DNA from 3 places in the Dyadobacter sp. 676 genome. Region 3 is predicted to be linked to each of the others. Evidence: riboswitches for the same ligand, from Rfam matches in the RefSeq annotation. Region 3 holds a riboswitch; each other region holds the start of a gene.
The links. A riboswitch is a leader RNA that binds a small molecule or an ion and turns the genes downstream of it on or off. The one in region 3 is predicted to bind cobalamin.

Region 1: it holds a riboswitch for cobalamin, as region 3 does, so the genes downstream of both, metE (5-methyltetrahydropteroyltriglutamate--homocysteine S-methyltransferase) here and ABV298_RS05670 (cobyrinate a,c-diamide synthase) in region 3, are expected to answer to the same signal.
Region 2: it holds a riboswitch for cobalamin, as region 3 does, so the genes downstream of both, ABV298_RS12405 (TonB-dependent receptor) here and ABV298_RS05670 (cobyrinate a,c-diamide synthase) in region 3, are expected to answer to the same signal.

What each region holds. Positions count from the first base shown of each region.
Region 1 covers NZ_CP159289.1:4,303,972-4,308,173, forward strand. Annotated here, with positions in the region: gene fumC (class II fumarate hydratase) at 1-193, opposite strand, end outside; gene ABV298_RS19335 (glucosamine-6-phosphate deaminase) at 344-1,075, shown strand; cobalamin riboswitch at 1,250-1,477, shown strand; gene metE (5-methyltetrahydropteroyltriglutamate--homocysteine S-methyltransferase) at 1,697-4,018, shown strand.
Region 2 covers NZ_CP159289.1:2,775,796-2,779,997, reverse strand. Annotated here, with positions in the region: gene ABV298_RS12410 (DUF5074 domain-containing protein) at 1-203, opposite strand, end outside; gene ABV298_RS12405 (TonB-dependent receptor) at 214-2,088, opposite strand; cobalamin riboswitch at 2,185-2,386, opposite strand; gene ABV298_RS12400 (DMT family transporter) at 2,445-3,371, shown strand; gene ABV298_RS12395 (glyoxalase superfamily protein) at 3,368-3,730, opposite strand; gene ABV298_RS12390 (DUF255 domain-containing protein) at 3,813-4,202, shown strand, end outside.
Region 3 covers NZ_CP159289.1:1,231,926-1,236,127, forward strand. Annotated here, with positions in the region: gene ABV298_RS05665 (cobaltochelatase subunit CobN) at 1-1,137, opposite strand, end outside; gene ABV298_RS05670 (cobyrinate a,c-diamide synthase) at 1,116-2,486, opposite strand; cobalamin riboswitch at 2,802-3,012, opposite strand; cobalamin riboswitch at 3,087-3,346, shown strand; gene ABV298_RS05675 (hypothetical protein) at 3,450-4,202, shown strand, end outside; gene ABV298_RS05680 (TonB-dependent receptor) at 4,123-4,202, shown strand, end outside.

The DNA of each region.
Region 1 (4,202 bases), 3.1 Mb from region 3:
CACCCGCTTCAAAGTTGGTAATAGCGGCGGCTTTTTTCAGGTATGCGAAGGCCTTGATGATCTCCTTCGGCATTTTATTGATATCCTGTGCGATAGGAAAGTTCTGGATCGAGCGTTGTGTCTGGGCGCCCCAGTATACATGGGCAGGGACCTGCACTTCGCCCATCGTGTCTTTTTCTATACGGTATTCCATTATTTGACGTAGAATGATAATGTAAAATGAACAATGCGCGGTAAAGTTAGGATCGGGTTTGCAGTTTCTGGAGTTTTTTATGGATAAATGTTCATGTCTGAAAAAAAGAATGTTTAGATTGACGCACCGAGATCCTAAACTCCGCTTTTCATGATACCTAAAATCAGCATTTACCCCGATTACGCACTGATGAGCTCCGCCGCTGCCGAGCGAGTAATCGATCTGATGAACCACAAGCCCGAATCGGTTATTTGCTTCCCGTCGGGTAGTAGTCCGAAAGGTATGTTCGATGCATTGGTAGCCGCGAATCAGAAGGGGCGTGTCGACTTTTCGAAATGCATTTTCGTCGGCCTCGACGAATGGATTGGCCTCGGCGCCGGCAACGATGGCAGTTGCCGCGACCTCCTCGACCGCGATTTCCTGAAACCTGTCGGTCTGCGCCCGGACCAGATCGTCTTCTTCGACGGCAAAGCCTTCGATCCGCAAGCCGAATGCGACCGTATCAATAAAATCGTCGAGAGCCTCGGAGGCCTCGACCTTATTATATTAGGCGTAGGCATGAACGGCCACCTCGCCCTCAACGAGCCCGGCACACCCTGGGATACTTACGCCCACATTTCGGAGCTCGATCCGGTGACCGTCGAGGTAGGGCAGAAGTATTTCAAACAGCCGACCAGCCTCACACGCGGCATTACCGTCGGTATCCGCCACATTCTGGAAGCGCGTTCGGCCATTCTGTTGGCTTCCGGCGCTGCAAAGGCACCGGTTATCCAGCGGGCATTGGCATTCCCCGTTTCCAAAGATTTTCCAGCAACGGTTTTGCAGAATCATTTGAACGCGGAGTTTATTTTGGATGCGGATGCTGCGGAGTTGATTTCGTAACATATTTCCCTAAATCCGGGTTTGCGAAATCACTTTTCCGGCCAGCATTTCAAGCCTGATTTAGATATTTTATCCTAACGCAACCAGTAATTTTTCTCCACTTCACTTAAATCAAGGTGCGCTTTCCTGCGCAATATGCATTCCGCCTAAATTTGACGCAGTTCTTTGTGAACGCCCGTCAATCGGGGTGGTGGTTTTTGCTTTTGGATCCCTCAGCCAAAATCAAGCAAAACAAAAAGGAACCGTGTGCAATTCACGGGCAGTCGTGCTACTGTAAGTATCCGTCCTGATGTTTTCAGGACCCGTTTTTACCCTCGCGTCCCATTGCAGCGTCCCGGCGCTTCGAGAAGGGCGGTAGAAATGATACGAGCCAGGAGACTTGCCATCACCCTCAATGGCTTCCCTCTCACGGGTGGAGTGTAGTCAAGCATTGATTTACCACATTTTATAGCGTACCACAGGCTCCCGGCCGGTTCGGGGGAACTGTATCTGTTCGTTTCGCAGGGTAGCCGTGTGTTACCGCCATGGAATGAAGTACCGGTCAGCGTTCGCAACAGGCGTTTGCCGGGATGGGAGGGTGTTTTCACAGGGTTTTTATTAACTCTTTAAACACAAAAAGTTATGTTGTCACACAACCTGGGCTACCCGCGCGTGGGAAGCCTTCGCGAACTCAAAAAGGCCAACGAACAGTACTGGGCCGGCGCGATCGACCGCGATGCATTGCAGAAAGTCGCGCGCAAAATCCGCCATCAGAATTGGGAAACGCAGCAGCATGCGGGCATTGGCCTTATTCCTTCCAACGATTTTTCGCTGTACGACCACGTCCTCGATACGTCGCTGATGGTAGGCGCGATTCCCGGGCGGTACCACCAGCTGCTCGACGGGAAATCCAATAAGGAGCTAGACCTTTATTTCGCCATGGCCCGTGGTTACCAGAAAAACGGGCTGGATATCAACGCGATGGAAATGACGAAATGGTTCGACACCAACTACCATTACCTTGTTCCCGAGTTTGTGAAAGACCAGAAGTTCAAGCGGTACTCCGAAAAGGTGCTGCTGGAATTCGAGGATGCATTGCAAAAAGGCATTCTCACCAAACCGGTGCTGCTTGGGCCAGTTACCTATTTGCTTTTAGGCAAAGAAAAGGAGGGCGGTTTTGAGCGGATCGACTTGCTGGACAGTCTTCTACCTGTTTATATATCCATATTAAAAGAACTCGCAGCGAGAGGTGCCGAATGGGTGCAGCTCGACGAGCCAGGGCTCGTGCTGGATTTGAATGAAAAGGAAAAACTCGCATTCCTGAGCGCTTATAACCAGATCCGGGAGACGCTTCCGAAGCTGCGCATTCTGGTAACAACCTATTTCGGGCCGCTGGAAGATAACCTGAGCATCGCTACCGTATTGCCGGTGGACGCATTGCATATCGACCTTACGCGCGGTGCGGAGACCTTGTCGCAAATCCTGGTGGATGAAGTATTCACGGCATCAACCCAAAAACTTTCATTAGGGGTGGTCGACGGCCGGAATATCTGGAAAAACGACTACCGAAAGTCGCTGGAATGGATTCAAACGGCAGCGAATGTACTGGGAGAGGATCGGATCTGGGTCGCACCTTCCTCGTCGCTGCTCCATAGCCCTTATGACCTGGACCTGGAAAGGAACGAAGCGGTGCTCACGCCCGAAATCAAAAACTGGATGGCGTTTGCCAAACAGAAACTGGCAGAGGTAACGACATTGGCGAGGCTCGCCGGGACCGATTATTCGAATGACAGCGCATTTCTGGATAACCAAAAAGCCATCGAAAGCCGTAGAACATCAGCGTTGATCCACAAGCCAGCTGTAAAAGCACGGGTTAGCGAAGTGCGTGAATCGGATTTTAACCGACAGAATACATTCGCCTTCCGGCAGGCCATTCAATTGGAAAAACTCAAACTGCCCTTGTTCCCTTCCACGACGATCGGCTCATTCCCCCAAACCGACGAGGTGAGGCAGCTCCGTGCGCAGTTCAAGAAAGGAGCATTGACTTTGGATGAGTACGAGGCCCGCATTCGGGCGGAAATCGTGGATTCGCTGCGCTGGCAGGAAGAGTTGGGCATCGACGTGCTCGTACATGGCGAGTTCGAGCGGAATGATATGGTGGAATATTTCGGCGAGCAGCTCTCGGGTTTTGTTTTTACCCAAAACGGCTGGGTGCAGAGCTACGGTAGCCGGTGCGTGAAGCCGCCGATCATTTACGGCGACGTCGAGCGCGTGGAGCCTATGACGGTGAAATGGTCGTCGTTCGCGCAGGCCAACTCCACGAAATTGGTGAAAGGCATGCTTACGGGCCCGGTAACGATCCTGCAATGGTCGTTTGTGCGGGATGACCAGCCGAGAAAAGACACCACATTTCAGATCGCGCTCGCGATCCGCGACGAGGTGGTGGATCTCGAAAAGGCGGGAATCAAAGTGATCCAGATCGATGAGCCGGCCATTCGCGAAGGGTTACCATTGCGGAAACATGCATGGAAGAGCTACCTGAAATGGGCGGTGGACGCGTTCCGCCTGAGCGCCGCGGGCGTGGCCGACCAGACGCAGATCCACACGCACATGTGCTATTCCGAATTCAACGACATTATCGACTCCATCGCGGCCATGGACGCCGACGTAATTACCATCGAAACGTCGCGTTCGCAAATGGAACTGCTCGACGCTTTTGCGCAATTCAATTATCCGAACGAAATCGGGCCGGGTGTGTACGACATTCATTCGCCCCGCGTGCCGACAGTCGACGAGATGGTTTTCCTGCTGGAAAAAGCGTTGAAGGTAATCCCTGCCCGCAATTTGTGGGTGAATCCGGATTGTGGTCTGAAGACCCGCAAATGGCCGGAAACCGAAGCGGCTTTGCGTAACATGATTTCCGCGGCTAACTTGCTGCGCGAATCGGTCGAAGTCGCGGGATAGCGACGGTCGTTTGTGGGCTGGTGTGGTCATTTATTGTCAGGTGTTGTCAAGTGTCGTCAGAGGTGAAAATACCTGACTATTATCTGACCATACCTGACAATAAATGACTACCCCTGACCACTCCCGACTATCCTTGACACCCCTGACCACATCGAACCGCACTCCTGTTATCAATACATTAAAG
Region 2 (4,202 bases), 1.5 Mb from region 3:
GCGGCGAAAATGTCGGCGTTGGCGGTGTTGTTTTCACGGGGAAAAAAGGAGATAGCGCCGTTATTTTGCAGGAAATTACCTTCATTCATTACAAAAACACCACTCACGAAATCCCCTTTCGGAGCCGGGTCACTCTGGTCGCACGACCATGCTCCCAGGGCTGTAAAAACTACTGCTAATGAACTGGCTAACTGTTTTTTCATTTTCATTGATTTATTGAGAATCGTAACTAAAAGTTAAACTTAATGCAAAACTTCTTCCCGGCATCGCATTATTTCTGACATTTAAATAAAACGTGTTGGTCAGATTGCGGATCTGTCCCTGTATGCGGCCCCTTACCTTACCAAGGGAGATGGTTGTTTCGGCCAGGAGATTTACCAAACCATAGCCATCGAGAAACTGTGAATTATCGAATGTTGTGTAACGTCGGCTGGCTGCCTGGAACTGTCCGGTAATGCGGGTGGATTTATGCTGAAAAAATGCATTGACATAGGCCGTATGCTCCGGCACAAAAACAAGCTGCTTGCCAACGATTTCTTCGGAGTAATTATCGTAAGCCTTTTCCTGGCTGCTCCGGTTAAATGCATAACCGGCATCCACCCCGGCTTGCCGGAGCTCCGTTGTATGCAGGTAATTCGTTTGCAGTTCGACCCCGCGGGCCAGGATCTGTTGCAGGTTTTCGACACGGTAACTTCTGGACGGATTCCAGTAGGTCCAGTCCTTAACGCGGTTATGGTAAAGAGTCACCGAAGCCCGCCATGTGCTTCCCGACGTGGATTTCAATGTTTGTTCTATTCCAATTTCTTTATTCCATCCCGTTTCCGGGCGGATATCCGGGTTACCGAGGCCTTTCCAGTGGCGTTCGTTCAGAGTAGGGACGCGGTAGCTGCGCCCGTATGAACCTTTCAGGGAGAGATTATAAAGTTTTTTCCGGATCAAACGATGCTCCACACCGGCGGACGGCGTGAATGGCGGGTTAAATCCGGTAACAAATCCTTGCCGGAGATTGACGGAAACCGTGATTCGGGAGGCAGGCTGCCAGCGGGTAAGCAAAAAAACGTCTGTCCGGTTTTCAGCCACGGGCGAGTACACATAGCCGGGCACGCGCGAGCGATAGTGCGTCCATTCGCTCCCGGTTTTGATGGACAACGGATTGGGCTTAGCTCCCGGGCGCAACGAAAAGTCATTCTCGATCCGCGTGGCGATTTTATCCGTTACGGAATGATCGGGTTGTGAAAGGTCGCCCTTGGCATAGTCGATTATGTCGCGTACCCATGCTGTTCGTAATGTGAGCGAGCGCACCCGATAGCGAAGCATGGTGCGATAGGCTGTCGTGCGCGTCATTTCCCGGCCCTGTTCGTCGTCGGGCGTTAAGGTTAGTTTGTTATCCGTGAGCCACACGTGCGCAGAAATTTCCCGGTCGTTTTTAGCTTGCAGGAATAAATCCTGTACAATGCCTTTCTGGAAAGTCTCGGTAGGCAAAAGCAGGTAACCCTTTCGCACGGGATTCCGGTAATTGTTGTTCATCCGGCCGTCGTAAACCGCCGTTTTTCCCGAAAACGACCATTGCCTGTTTAAAACCGTTACGTAGCGAATATCCGCCCGGGTCTGGCGATTGTCAAAACTCTCTTCCTGCCTTCCGATGGATATGTGAAAAGGGCTTTTGGGTACATCACTGCCCAGCAGGATGCTTCCTCCGACCGCATCGGACCCTACAATGCTCGCGGCCGACCCGAATTGAACGGAAAGCCTGTCGAAACCCGCCACAGGGATAGTGGAAAAATCGGTTTGGCCAAGTGTGGGAGCATTAATATTCAGCCCATTCCAGAGAACTGCCGTATGATTCGCGGACGTGCCTCTGAATGAAGCAGTACCCAGTTGCCCCGGACCGTAATTTTTAAAAGCGATAGGCGTAAATGTCGAAAGTACGTCGCTGATGTTCTGGAAACGCGCCTGCGCGAGCATCGCCGAATCGATCGCCTGGATTTTGAGGCCACTCATGAAACGTTCCGGTACAAAGCCCCTGACGGTCACTGTTTCGAGTGCGATGGAGTCGGTTTGCGCATGAGCGGGCGATGCGAAAGCCACGCTTGCCCATAATACTGGTTTAATCAGAAATCTCCGGTTGGTTAGCACCCTGTTTCACTGCGATTGGCGGCGATCTTCTGTCTTTCCTCCGAAAACGGTCCGATCAAATGCTCTGGCAGGTCTCCTGGCTCGTCGTTCGTGTCCGGCGCCTTCCCGTTTTTGAAACAGTGGCATGGAGTGCGGGCACGTTTGGGCAGACTAACAGTTGCGGGGACAGCTTCCGGTTCGCGCGGAATTCCCTTTTAAGCCTAATTGCTGAACAGAAGCAGCATATGGCACCAAGCGGGCGCAAAGTTAGACATTTCCTCCGACTTTCGGTTCTTTGCGATAACCGCTATCTTTGCGCCAAATTCTGAATGCTTTTGGCCACTCCTGCTGAAAATTCCCCGAACCCGTCGCCCCTGAAAGGCATTTACCTCATGCTGGGCGCGGCATTTTTCTTTTCGCTCACCTCGGCGATCTCAAAATGGCTCGGCAGGGAATTCCACATTGTGGAACTGGTGTTTTTCAGGAACATCGTCGGGGTGGTTTTCATCATCAGCAGTATATGGCAACGGCCGCTGAAGCAGGAGGGAGGCAAGCTCGGGCTGCTCGTTTTCAGAGGCATAGTTGGTACTTTATCGCTTTATATGCTTTTTTACGCGATCCAGACGCTGGGTCTCGGACGCGCATCGACCTATCAATACACCTATCCCATATTTCTCGCGCTTTTTTCCTGGCTGCTCATTGGTGAAACGCTGAATTCCAAGGAATGGATGGCGATCTTTGTGGGGTTCACGGGCATTTTGTTTGTATTCCGGCCGGATCTTTCTTCGTCGTTGCGGGACAACGCACTCGGTTTGGGCAATGCATTGCTGACGGCGGTTTCCTATCTCTCGATCCGGCAACTGGGCGTGGTGTACGATACGCGCGCCATTATTCTGTCATTCATGCTTAGTGGTATTGTAATGCCTGTTTTGTCGATGGTAGCCGGGACCTATTATCCAATGGAACATCTGGACTTTCTGATCGGGACATTCAAATGGCCGGAGAATACCTGGCAGTGGCTGGGTTTCCTGGCTTTGGGATTGACTGCATTGCTGGGCCAGAAAATGCTGACGCAGTCTTTTACCTACGACAAAGCCGGGCGCGTGGCCGCTGTGGGCTATTCCAATATTCTTTTTTCTGTGCTGATAGGCTTTCTGATGGGTGAAGCGATCCCGTCGCTGTCGATGCTGACGGGCATGTTGCTGATCATCGCGGGCGGGATCCTGGTATCGTTTGCCAAAACCAAAAGCGCTTAAAGCCGTTCGTTGAATGCCAGCCGGTTCATAAAAGGGTCGATTACCGTTACCGAAAGAGCGCCCCAGGGTTCGTGTTCGAGGCCGGGACGGTTGTATTTGTATTGCTTGTTGTTCAGCTCTTTATGAAAAGCCCGTACACCGGTGCATTCGACAAATATTTTCGCACCGGGAGTGCTGTCTCCGTGATGCTCCGAGAGATGGAGCGTCAGGCCGCCGCGCGAAACCTGCATGTAAAGTGGCGCATCGTCGGAGTACCGGTGCTCCCAGTCTATCTGGAAGCCCAGCCAGTCGATGTAAAACTCGCGTGCTTTGGTTTCGTCAAAAATGCGTAAAATTGGGATGATTTTGCTGGCTTCCATGGGGATGCTGTTTGGAGGTGAAAGGGGCTGGCAACAATTTGTATATCAGATTTGTTTACAAAATGAAATCTAGAAAAATGCCATGAAACGACTCCTGTCATCGCTGTTAATATTTCCGGTAATGCTGGTGTTTCTGGCCGGTTTCAAGGCCGATACCGGTAAAAAGCCGGCCGAAGGCATTCAATGGCTAACCATCGAGGAGGCGTTCGCGAAGATCCAGAAAGAACCGCGCAAGGTGCTCATCGACGTCTATACGGATTGGTGCGGCTGGTGCAAGGTAATGGATCGTGAAACGTTCAGGGACAAGGCTGTAACCGATTATATCAACCGAAAGTATTACGCCGTGAAGCTCGATGCCGAGCAGAAGGAGACGATCAAACTGGGAGACAAGCAGTTCAAATATCTTGCACAGGGTGGCCGCGGTATCAACGAGATCGCATTGGCATTAACCAATAACCAGCCGAGCTACCCC
Region 3 (4,202 bases):
CTTGCCCGTTTGCGGATCGATGGATTTGAGCGACGACGTAAAAACGGGCAGCACATTCACGCCCCTGTCTTCCAGCGAACGGATCATCGCATCCACAAAGGCGGTATTACCGCTGAGCCAATGTGCCCGGTAGAAAGTAATGCCAATCGTTGGCAATGAAGGGTCGCGGTATTTCAGCCAATCGGTCGGGTCGGCATATTCGGGCAAATCGGGATGGTAAATGCCGTGCTCGGGCAAATGTACCGGTGCGTCGGCACCGAAGCCGGTCATGAGCAAATGATCCGACAGATAGCTGAGAAGCGCGATCAGGTTATTGTACCCTCCCGCCTGCAAATAGGCCAGTGTTTCGTGCAAAACCGCCGGAGAAACCGTTGACACCGCCGCGAATTCAGGATTAAACTCGCCTGTGCCGCTCACGACGATGAAATGTTGCCCCCGCTCGCCAGCCCTTTTCACCAGTTCATTGAAACCCGGAATGCTGCTCAGTCGCCCGTGAATACGGACTATTATGATTTTAGCCTCCCCGATTTCCCGTTGTAAAAGCTGCTGCATTTGCTCCTCGCTCCTGAGCGCCGTCAGGCCAATGCCGGTTGTTTTGGGAAAATCGTCCGGCAGAAGTTGCAATGCGCGGTCGAGCGTAAGCAAGTCGGTATCCGCGTGCGTGAGGAAGACGATCCCGTCCGCCGGAAGGGCGGTTTGCCCGAGTTCGGTGAAGGCTCCGGACCCCTTCCAGGTATAAAATTGAAATACATATTCGGCCAGGTCCGCCGGCGGCACCAGGTACCGGTCGGCTTTGACCATACTTTCGATATAATCAAAAATCGCGATGATCTGCCACTCGTAGTTAATGGAATGAAACCACACCGAATGCCCGTCGAACAGCAGCGTAGCCACATTTGCCAGCGTACACGGCCCCAGGCAGCCACCTTTGGTCATATGCACCACATTCCGCAGTTTCCGCCGCAGCCACTCGCTCTTGTACAATCCAACCGGAACCGGCGCATAGCCGCGATCGGTCCGTCCGCAGCAGCACGCATTATAGCAATACGAAAGGTGGCCCCGCCGCTGCACCAGGTTAATGGATTTCCCGTCCGAACGGGTTACGCGTTGACGTTTCATCGCAGACTGTCCGTCCATTGGCTTCGGGATTTGTTGATAAGGTATTGAATAAATTGGGGCTTATCGGCCCAGTAAAGGTGTACGTAGGAAGCGAATGTGTTGCGGCACCTGAAAAAACCGGTTTCAACCGGCACTCCCCGCGCATTAGCGATCTGCGCGGGTTCGACGTGTATATTCCGGCTTTTGAAACTGGAATAATGAAACTCGTGACCGCCGATTTCCAGTCCGCTCCAATACATTGTCCGATAGCCCAGCGTCATTTTCGCTCCCTGTAAAGTAGTTTCACAATCGAGCACGCCCGCCATCTCCAAAATGCTTCCGGAATCCGTCTCTATCGATTTTCCCAGATACATCATTCCGCCGCATTCGGCATAGGTCAGCCCCCCGTTTTCGCAATAATCACGAATGCTTGCGCGCATCGACCGGTTTTCCGACAGCCGTTCCGCGAACAGCTCGGGATAACCGCCGGGCAAATACAGCAGGTCGGTCGGGGGCAATGCGACGTCTTTCAGCGGACTGACCCAGCTTATTTTCCCGAATGCCTTCAAAACCTCCACATTCTGATGATACAAAAAGGTAAAAGCGTCGTCGCGCGCAACCGTTATGCGCAGGTTCGGAGATTTGCCATAAGACAGCCCCGAGTGCGCCGGAGGCCATACAACGTCCTGGCTTTCAAAACAATGACCAAAACACGCAATTTGCAGCAAGCGATCGATATCGATCGTTCGGGGGATCATTTCCGCCAGCCCTTCGATAATCTGTTCATAGTCCGTTCCGGCAGAGATATGCAGGCCCAAATGCCTTGATGGAATGTATAACGCCTCATTTTTGGGCAAATACCCCAAAGCTTCCACGCCTGCATCCGCGCATGCGTCCTGCAAAAACCGATAATGCGATCCGGTATTTACAAAATTGAAAATCACTCCAACGACCCGTATCCTGGCGTCGAAATTCTTCAAACCGTAAATCAGCGGTGCCGCCGAATAAGCCATCGACTGCGCATTGATTACCAGCACCACCGGGATATCGAGCAAAGCCGCTATTTCGGCACTGCTTCCGCGCATTTTATCGGCTCCGTCGAAAAGCCCCATCACGCCCTCGGCCACACTCACGTCCGTTCGCGACGCGTAATGCCGATACACCTCACGCACGTGGGCGTCCGAGGCCATGAACGTATCCAGGTTCAGGGAGGGCCGCCCCGCCGCTGCCGAATGGTGAATGGTATCGATATAATCCGGCCCGCATTTGAACGGCTGTACCGCCAGCCCGCGATTCCGTAATGCACGCAAAAGGCCCAAAGTCAGGGTTGTCTTGCCCGAACTGCTCGAAGGCGCTGAAATGAGAAAGCTGGATTTCGGGTTGTTCACAATGTGGTTGTATTTCAGATACTTACTCTTTTCAGGCTAAACCCTTACTATTTCCGATTATGGCAAAAACAAACGCTCAAAACCAGCCAAACGCTTCCCGGCCGGCCAATAACCGGGGCTCCGAAACATCATCCACAGCAGTCACGGCCCTCCCGGCAGCAGGGCATTCGGAATATCAGAATTTGAGATGCGCCGACCGGTCGAACGAAATAATCGGCAGAAAAACAGAAAGGCATTCCCGGGCATTAATACACCCGGTAATCGGGCGAAAACCCGACGAATATCCAAATCAGACCCTGCTTCATACCGCGAAAGCATTGTCAACAAGGAAGGGACAGGTGTTCTGGCTTGGGATAATTTTGAATGACTGAATGATTGAATGACCGAATATTTTATTCAGTCATTCAATCATTCAAAATTATCACCCTCACAGTTGCGCGACAGCTCGTGATTTTCACCAAATGGGTGATTCCGACGATTCCCCTGGACTGCATCGATATGCAATACCCTTTCCTGTTGGAGAAGTATGTTAAAGAACTTTTTCTGGCGTAAAGTTAGGTAATTCGCCTGTTTTTTGTGTTTATCTCCATCAAAAAACCATAGCTTTGCGCATTCATCGGTTCGCGCCGCCGGCGCGATTAAAAGGGAATCCGGTGCAAATCCGGAGCAGTACCCGCTGCTGTAAGTTCACCATATCAAGATCCTGGCTGATGCCACTGGAACACGAATGAGCGAATGTGTGAATGAGTGAATATTTTCAATAGCGAAACATTCACTCATTGTCTCATTCACTCATTACTTCCGGGAAGGCCCAGCGATCTGAACAAGCCAGAAGACCTGCCGTTGAATGATCCGGTTTTGCTTTCGGGAAGAAAGGCAAGAGGAAACGGCAGGCTGCATGGCGGCCACGCTACTCCCTGCATTCTCCCCATAAGTTATTTTTTAATTTATGTGGAAATCTAAATGATTCATTATCTGCTCCTTGATTCGCTGCTCCTGGGTGTGCAGCATTCCTTCGAACCCGACCATATGGCTGCGGTTTCCGTCCTGGCGACGGAAGAGAACAAAAGCCCCGCGCAACGCTGGAAGCTCATCTGGCGATCGTCGCACTGGGCGTTAGGACATTCATTTACGCTGATTTTATTTGCCGTTCTCGTCCTGTTGCTTAAATCCACTTTATCGCTGCGGGTCGCCGATCAGGTCGAGTTGGTGGTAGGGCCGCTCATGATATGGCTGGGCTTGCTGGCCATCCGCAGGAACTTCAGGAAGGACGCCGCCGCCGGTCAGGAAGGCCGACGGGTAAGCCGTTCATTCTGGGTCGGGATGGTGCATGGCCTCGCTGGTACGGGCGGGGCATGTGCGGTGGCGCTTACCCTCGCCGCGCGCGACGCCGTGACGGCCATATGGATTATTGTCCTGCAAAGCGTAGGTATTATCCTGTCCATGTCGGCTTACGGCTACTTTTTCGCATTTTCCATCGGCCGTTTTGCCGGCAAACGCGAACGTTTCCCGACGATCGTCAACTACCTCGTGGGCATATTTTCGATCCTGATCGGGGCAATAACTCTTTATGAATCTTCCGATTTTAGTAATGCAGACCCAATTTTATCAGATTCCCCGCATTCCGCTCGCCGGAATGCTGCTTTCCCTCACGGCATTTTCTACGGCATTGGCCCAGGAAAACAACGCCGATTCGTCGGGCCGCAAATTGCTCGA